Regions from separate parts of the Bacillus sp. N6 genome, predicted to be linked through region 1. Evidence: predicted binding sites of a transcription regulator. Region 1 holds the regulator's gene; the other holds the start of a gene.
What was found. Region 1 encodes LexA, which represses DNA repair genes until DNA is damaged. Its sites were predicted from a motif close to CGAACATATGTTCG; they were not measured.
Positions count from the first base shown of each region.

Region 1 (4,398 bases):
AATTCCCTATTATTACAATTTTATATGGTTGCAAAATGAAAAACAGCCACATAAAAGCCAATAATTAATAACAAGTAGTGATATCATAGAAAAACATTATCAGATAAATGTAAGTTTTATATAATTTGTGAAATGAAAAAGCCTTGATACTACGGTATCAGGGCTTTTTTAGTGAAGTTATTGGATATGTTAACTACTAGATAATGGATTGTTTTTGGTTATTTTGAATCATGTTACTAAGAAAATCTTTTCAAAAGAATTGATCTTATCTTTTTTAATCACTTGTGCTAAAACTTAATAATTCTTTACTGCCTTGTACAACGCGAGCAATGATTTTTATGTCCTCATCTGCAAGGCTATAAGTTTGTGGCTTGTGAATCAGATTATTACTCAATGATATTAACGTAATGATGCTCAGTTATAACACAGTCTTATTCAGAATTTCGTTAGTTCATTTTCTAAATTTAGGGAATAAATATAGCTTAGTACCTTGCAATAAATAATACTAAGTGGTATATTATGGATAAAACAGGTACCGTGTATTGAACAGTACTAAGATAGGAAAGGAGGATAACACTTGAACGTTCAGTTTAAAAAAGGTGTGCTTGAACTTTGTGTATTAGCACTTGTAAAACGTAAAGATAGTTACGGTTATGAACTTGTTCAGCAAATTTCTAATAAATTTTTAATATCGGAAGGGTCAGTATATCCTTTGTTACGTCGTTTGACGAAAGAAGGGTATTTTCAAACGTATTTAAAGGAATCTACAGAAGGGCCACCTCGTAAATATTATCAATTAACAGAGCAAGGGGAGACGCAATTTCATTTGTTAGTAACAGAATGGCGTGATTTTGCGAAAGGGGTACAAGAAATTATTGAAGGGGTGGAATGGGATGAGTAAAGAAGGGTTTCTTAAAGAATTATCAAGTTATCTTAGAAAGTTACCAGAGGAAGAGAGGCAAGATATTTTATTGGATTATGAAGAGCACTTTCAGTTTGGACTAGAAGAGGGGAAAACTGAATCAGAAATAATTCAGGGCCTTGGTTCTCCGAAAGTAATCGCAAAAGAGTTACTTGCGATGTATCGCTTCGATGAAATGAAAAAAAATCCATCGACTTCAAATGTGACAAGAGCTGTTATGGCAGCGATTGGACTTAGTTTGTTTAATTTTATTATTGTGTTAGGCCCGTTAGTCGCAATTATTGCTTTTATATTTTCTTTTTGGATTGGTGGTATTGCTAGTGTAGTAACACCATTTTTCGTTATTGGAAAAGTATTTATGGGTACTTTTATATGGTTGGATCTTTTCGTTAGTATAACGTTTGTTGGAGTAGGTTTATTGTTATGTATTATCGCTTTTTATAGTACAAAGTGGTTTAAGAGATTGTGTGTACGATATGTAATATGGAACTTCAAAATGATAAAAGGAGAGTAAATGATGAAAAAACTATTTTTAATCGCTATCGCTTGTATCATTATTGGAGTAATAGGAATTTCCCAAACATATGAAAAAGCAGTACAAACTGCTGAAAAAGGCGATAAAGAAGATGTAATTAAAAACGAAACATTAAAAAATATAGAAGTTAAGTTAGATGCCGGAGATATTGTTATCCAAAAATCTCCTGATTCTTCTTTTTATGTAAAGCAATCAGGAGATGTACGTAAACAAGAGATTCGTATTGCAGAAGATGGTGACACATTAAAAATTATTGGGGAAAGAGAAAAAGGTGCTTCATTTGATTTTTCTTTTTATGATTTTAGGTTTCAAACGTCTAAATTGACTCTCCTTGTGCCCGAACGCTCTTATCAAGATGTAAAAGTAAATTCATCTGCTGGACAAATCGAAATGAGTGATGTGAAAAGTGATAGCGTAAGTGTTAGAACACTTGCTGGAGAAGTAGAGTTGAAACAAGTAACGGCTAAGAATGTGGAGGGATCGACAAAAGCTGGTGAGGTGAACTTTAAGAAGGTATTAGGGAAAGTGACCGCAAAAACAACAAGTGGGGAAATAAATATTCAAGATCATGATTCCAAGTATAATCTAGAAGCAAGTTCAACTGCGGGAGATATAGATATTACTTTATCGGAAAAACCACAAGATGCGGTAATTACTGGGCAAAGTGCTGCCGGAGATGTAACAATTTTTAATGAAGAAAATAATAACGTAACAATTGGAAATGGTAGTAAAAAGATTAGCGGTAAAACGGCTGCGGGAGATGTGACGATTGAAACTCGTTAATAAGAAATAGAATGTATGGAAATCTATCAAAATACAAAAAAAAGAAGATAATTACCGTATATTAATAAGGTAATTATCTTCTTTTTATTACTTTTAATGTAAATCACGATATACGCCAATTACTTTCCCGATAACTGACACTTGTTTTAAAATGATAGGTTCTAATGAAGAGTTTTCTGGTTGTAGACGGAAATGGTCTTTTTCTTTATAGAAACGTTTAACAGTTGCTTCGTTATCTTCTGTTAAAGCGACTACAATTTCACCATTATATGCAGACTGTTGTTGGCGAACAACAACTAAATCTCCATCGAAAATACCAGCTTCAATCATACTATCTCCAGAAATACGTAACATGAACACTTGGTCTGCTCCAGCAACAATACTAGCTGGAAGTGGGAAATGTTCCTCTACGCTTTCAACCGCTGTAATTGGTAAACCGGCAGTAACTTTTCCGACAATTGGAACTTGAATAACAGATTGTGTTTCCGTATCCATTCGGTCTTCACCTAAAATTTCAATGGCACGTGGTTTTGTTGGATCGCGTCGAATGTATCCTTTTTCTTCTAATCGTGATAAATGTCCGTGCACTGTAGAACTAGAAGCGAGGCCGACTGCTTGACCAATTTCACGTACGGAAGGTGGATATCCTTTTTCTTGTACTTTTAGCTTAATAAAGTCGAGAATGTCTTGCTGGCGTTTCGTTAACTTTTCCATGTTTTCTAACACCTCGTTTTCTTTCATTTTTCTTATTAATAAGTATAACATGTGAAAAAACATTCTACAAACATAAGTTCGAACAAATGGCGGATTTATGTTACACTATAGGGAAATAATAGTGAGAAAGAGGGGTTCAAAATGAATGCAATTATTTATGCACGTGTGAGTACAACGAAAGAAGCGCAAGAAACATCATTATTACGTCAAAAAGATGAATTATTGCATTTAGCTGAGCGCTATCAAATGAATGTTACTAAGGTGATTGAAGAGCAGGCTAGTGGATATACAATTGAACGTGACGGTATATTAGAGGTGTTGGATGCAATTCGAGACGAACAAATTGATGTGTTACTTATACAAGATGAAACGCGCCTTGGTAGAGGAAATGCGAAGATCGCATTAATGCATTGTTTACATAAAGAAGGTATAAAAGTATATACGCATACACATAATGGTAAATTACAATTGTCGGATTCTGATTCGATGGTATTAGATATTATTGGTATTGTTGAAGAATATCAAAGAAAGATTCATAATTTGAAAATTAAACGAGGTATGCAACGTGCAGTAGAAAAAGGTTATCGTCCAGAAAATAATTTGAAAAATCGTCATTTAAGTGTAGGAAGAGAGAAAAAAGAAGTGCCAATTGAGGAAATTGTACGTTTGCGAAAAAGTGAACTCACGTTTGAAGAAATTGCAGCAACATTACGTGGATTTGGTCATAATGTTTCAAAGGCGACTGTACATCGTAGATATGTAGAGTATACGAAGCAATTGCTTGATAAAGAAGAGTAACTATTGTATGATAATAATCAGTTTTGATTAGAAGGGGGATTCGAGATGATTAATCACGAACTCGTTGAACGCATTAACTTCTTAGCGAAAAAAGCAAAAGCTGAAGGTTTAACTGAAGAAGAGCAACGTGAGCGTCAATCGCTACGTGAACAATATTTAAAAGGATTTCGTCAAAATATGTTAAACGAACTTAAAGGAATTAAAGTTGTTAATGAAGAAGGTACAGATGTTACACCGACGAAATTAAAAGCTTTAAAAAAGCAAGATAATGCAAAATTAAATTAAAAGATGGGCGAAGCCCATCTTTTTTTATTTGTAAAAAATCGTTATTTAATAACTTTCCAGTTGTTATTAACTGTTGCTTCTATCGTTTTATGTTCCAATATATAATTAGCGATAAGTTCAGACATATCTGTGGGTATATCTTTTACTACCGGTTTGTTTTGAAACATAAAGAAATTTCCCCCGCCACTTGCACGATAATTATTCATTACAACTTCATATTCTTCATTCATATTAAGAGGAGCACTGTTATGCTGTAAAGATTCTACTCTTTCACCAATTGGTTTTGAAATGTTTAATACATATGAAATCCCTTCCCACATATCATAATTATAATGTTGTGGTTTTGGTTCTATGTAGGTAG
Region 1 is NZ_CM127843.1:3,630,833-3,635,230, reverse strand. It holds gene ACUXVC_RS18635 (PadR family transcriptional regulator) at 578-901, shown strand; gene ACUXVC_RS18630 (DUF1700 domain-containing protein) at 894-1,436, shown strand; gene ACUXVC_RS18625 (DUF4097 family beta strand repeat-containing protein) at 1,437-2,240, shown strand; gene lexA (transcriptional repressor LexA) at 2,334-2,954, opposite strand; gene ACUXVC_RS18615 (YneB family resolvase-like protein) at 3,096-3,752, shown strand; gene ACUXVC_RS18610 (DUF896 domain-containing protein) at 3,798-4,037, shown strand; gene ACUXVC_RS18605 (bifunctional metallophosphatase/5'-nucleotidase) at 4,079-4,398, opposite strand, start outside.

Region 2 (4,398 bases), 690 kb from region 1:
ATAACGTAGACCGTGTGTCTACAGTTGTATATGGAAACGATGTAGCGATTGCGGTAAAACCACGTAATCCAGTATCGAATGAAACAGCGCTTGCAAATGAAGTTCGTCAAGCTGTTGCAAATGAAGTTGGAAACAGAAACGTATATGTTTCTGTAAGAAATGATATGTTTACTCGTGTCGATGCAATGAGTACTCGTCTACGTAACGGTACAGTTACAAACGATTTTAATCGTGACATAGTGAATATGTTCCGAGACATTCGTTACGGTTTAACTGGTACAGTACGATAGCAAAACAAAAGAGGAAGGGGTAGCCCTTCCTCTTTATTCATCGTTGTCTTGTAAACGACGTTTTTTAATAAAATAACCAACGGAGTAAGAAACTAAAAAGCATATGAAAAGAATACTACCTGTTAAAATAGCTTCAAACAGTGGTCTTTCTGGACTGAAAATAATATAAATAATAGCCATAACGATTCCTACAATAAGGGAGCGGAAGACAAGTTTATAATAAGGAGTTAATTTTATTTCCTTTTCACTTTCTTCTACATCGATTGAAACACTTAACTGTAAATAACTAAGGACGATACTTGTAAGAATAAATAATAGCCATAATGGAGATTTCGTAATTTGATCCATTCCTTCAGTGAATCCGATATAGCCTAAAATGCCAATTATACCAAGCGATTGAAAAAGAAAGGCAATACGTATGTTTTTTAATGTTTTCAGAATGAGACGTTCATCCTTTATTTTTTTCACAATATCCATCTCCTGTTTATTATGATTTCGCTGTTATATTAATTGTAACATATATATTACTTTTATCAATTTATAATTTACATACTATTCAGTTGGATAAAAGAGGGAATAAAATATTTTTATAAACATGTTGCACTTATACTTTATTAATGTTATATTAACAAAGCGATGAGCTAATTTACGTAAGACGAGAGATATGCTTAAGTGCTAAACACGCGAATGTGGTCGCCTGGTCTCTCGCCGTAAACGCATCAAGACGCCTGCTTTGCAGGCGTCTTTCATTTTATATAAAAGTAAATGATACATGCAGATGAGGTAAACCCTTATCTGCATTTTTTATTTTTCGAAAGAAATGTAATATGGATAAAACCACCATTTCCGGAAAAACTACTAATGAAAGTATGATCTTGCCTAAAAGAGGTGAACGGAAATGAAATGGATACTGATTGCGATGCAAGCTTTCGTTATGATGTTTTGTTTCGTTTATGAAACGAATGTGAAGGCGGAAGGGCCAGTACCAGAAGTAACGGAAAAAGAACCTGAGGTTACAATTTTATTAGAGCGTATGTATGTTGATGGAGAAGTAAGTGAGGAAATACTTACAGAAAAAGTAGCGGATTTAGAAAAGTTTTTACAGCAATATAAAGAATGGCAACTTGTTGATCGTGATGATGTACAAATCGTATTACAAAAGAAAGTTGATGATATTTCTCCGTTATTGAAAACGAGCGGGTATTTTGGTGTTTCAGAGGAAGGGATATTACAAATTTTCAAAGGTGTGCCAAAAAGTGATAATGCGATCCATTCTTTCTTTCAAATTGATATGAAAAAGCTTGAGAGTTATGAGCGTGCGAAATTGAAGCGTGGTATTCGGATTAAATCAAAAGAAGGTTTTGTAAAGACGATTGAAAAAATGAAACAATACGCAGTGCAAAATAAGAAAAAAAGCAGCTCATGGTGAGCTGCTTTTTTTTCTTATTTGTTTTTAGCTAAAATTTCTTTTGCGATTTCATCAATTAGCATATCTTTTCCGATTGGATTGAATGCTTTCGTATTGAAGACTTCATTTGATACTTCATATACGTGATTATTTTTAACTGCTTTATTGTCTTTCCAAACGGCACTGTTTTTGTAGTCTTCGTAAACTTTATCAGCTTCGCCGCCGAAGTTTACAATAAACATTTGGTCAGGCTGGAATGCAACTAGACCTTCTAGTGATACTTGCGCCATCGTTTGTTTTAAATCCGTACCTTTTGTTGCTGGAAGTTTTAAGTCATTAAAGATGATGTCACCGTATCCGAAGCTACCATATACACGGAAGTTTTGTGGTGTAACTGCAACGAACATAAAGTTCTCATCTTTTGTTTTCTCTTTAATTTTTTTAGATAAAGAGTCTGCTTTCTTATCGTAGTCTGCAATCCATTTGTCTGCTTTCTTCTCTTCGTCAAATAGCTTACCTACTTCTTTAAACTTACCACGCCAGTCTTCTAAGTTTGTTTCTAGAACAACTGTAGGTGCAACCTTTTCTAGTTGATCATAAATTTTTAATTGACGGTTGTTTAAAATAATTAAGTCTGGTTTTAAAGCAGTAACAGCTTCTAAATCAACTTTAGGTGCCCAGTACCAACCAACTGCTTTTACTCCATCTAATTTGTCTGTTAAGTGATTTTGGATTTTATCTTTATATGTATTTGCTGTACCAACAGGTTTGTGTCCAAGAAGTAATAGTTCTTCTGTTGATCCAGATAAGTCAACAATTCTCTTTGGATTTACTGGAATTGTAGCTTCACCTTTAGCATGTTTTACAACTTTTGTTTTCGGTTGTTCTTTTGCTTTTGATTCTTCTTTTTGAGAAGAACAGCCAACGATAGAAAGAACAACAAGCATAATAGTAAATAAAATAAATAGCTTACGTTTCATCCTGATGTAACCCCTTTAATTAGTATTGATAATCATTATCGACCTCTGTATATTAAGGTGCTTTAACCTTTCTGTCAATGGAAAATAACAGAAGTTTCAAGTGGAGAACATTTGTTGGGGCAGTCTCGCTTTTCTATCATTAAATATGTTAAAATGGAATACATGATTTAAGAGGGAGAGATCGTATTTTGTTTGAATATGTTACAGGTTACGTGGAGTATGTAGGGCCGGAATATGTCGTAATTGACCATAATGGAATTGGTTATCAAATTTTCACACCGAATCCGTATGTATTTCAAAGAAGTAAGCAAGAAATCCGTGTCTATACATATCATTATGTGAGAGAAGATATTATGGCACTTTACGGGTTTAAAACACGTGAAGAGCGTTTATTATTTACAAAGTTGTTAGGCGTGTCTGGCATTGGGCCAAAAGGCGCTCTTGCAATTTTAGCTTCTGGTCAAACAGGACAGGTCGTTCAAGCGATTGAGCATGAAGATGAGAAGTTTTTAGTGAAATTCCCAGGCGTCGGAAAGAAAACAGCACGCCAAATGATTTTAGATTTAAAAGGAAAACTAGCAGATGTCGTACCAGATGCATTTGTGGATTTATTCTCAGACACAGAACGTTTTGATGAGAAGAAAGGTTCATCAGCTGAGCTTGATGAGGCACTGGAAGCTCTGCGCGCACTTGGATACGCAGAACGCGAAGTTTCTCGCGTTGTACCAGAGTTATTAAAAGAATCATTAACGACGGATCAGTATATTAAAAAGGCACTTAGTCTTTTACTAAATGGTAAGAGGTGAGTATAATGGACGAACGTCTCCTTTCAGGGGAATCTGCATATGAAGATGCGGATTTAGAATATTCATTACGGCCACAGACGCTCCGTCAGTATATTGGCCAAGATAAAGCGAAACATAATTTAGAAGTATTTATTGAAGCAGCGAAAATGCGTGAAGAAACGTTAGATCACGTGCTTTTATATGGACCGCCAGGTCTTGGTAAAACGACGCTTGCGAATATTATTGCAAATGAGATGGGCGTTAATGTTAGAACAACTTCAGGTCCCGCGATTGAAAGACCAGGAGATTTAGCTGCTGTATTAACAGCGCTTCAGCCAGGGGATGTATTATTTATTGATGAAATTCATCGTTTGCATAGATCAATTGAAGAAGTATTGTATCCTGCGATGGAAGACTTTTGCCTTGATATCGTAATTGGAAAAGGGCCTTCAGCACGTTCTGTACGCCTAGATTTACCGCCATTTACATTAGTTGGAGCAACGACACGCGCCGGAGCATTATCGGCACCGCTTCGTGACCGCTTCGGTGTACTTTCAAGGTTAGAGTACTACACAGTAGATCAGCTTTCTGCGATTGTTGAACGTACAGCAGAAGTGTTTGAAGTTGAAATCGATTCGTTAGCTGCATTAGAAATTGCAAGACGTGCTCGTGGTACACCTCGTATTGCGAATCGTCTTTTAAGACGTGTACGTGATTTCGCGCAAGTTCGTGGTAACGGAACGGTTACGATGGAAATTACGCAAATGGCATTAGAGCTACTGCAAGTAGATAAATTAGGTCTAGATCATATTGATCATAAATTACTGCTTGGTATTATTGAGAAATTCCGTGGTGGTCCAGTTGGATTAGAAACGGTTTCAGCAACAATTGGAGAAGAATCTCATACGATTGAAGATGTGTATGAGCCGTATTTA
Region 2 is NZ_CM127843.1:4,322,715-4,327,112, reverse strand. It holds gene ACUXVC_RS22285 (YhcN/YlaJ family sporulation lipoprotein) at 1-290, shown strand, start outside; gene ACUXVC_RS22280 (branched-chain amino acid ABC transporter substrate-binding protein) at 324-758, opposite strand; gene ACUXVC_RS22275 (BofC C-terminal domain-containing protein) at 1,189-1,719, shown strand; gene ACUXVC_RS22270 (iron-hydroxamate ABC transporter substrate-binding protein) at 1,734-2,678, opposite strand; gene ruvA (Holliday junction DNA helicase RuvA) at 2,867-3,484, shown strand; gene ruvB (Holliday junction branch migration DNA helicase RuvB) at 3,490-4,398, shown strand, end outside.
Region 2: a site for LexA is predicted at 2,783-2,796, ahead of ruvA (Holliday junction DNA helicase RuvA). Genes of this name have one in related genera too.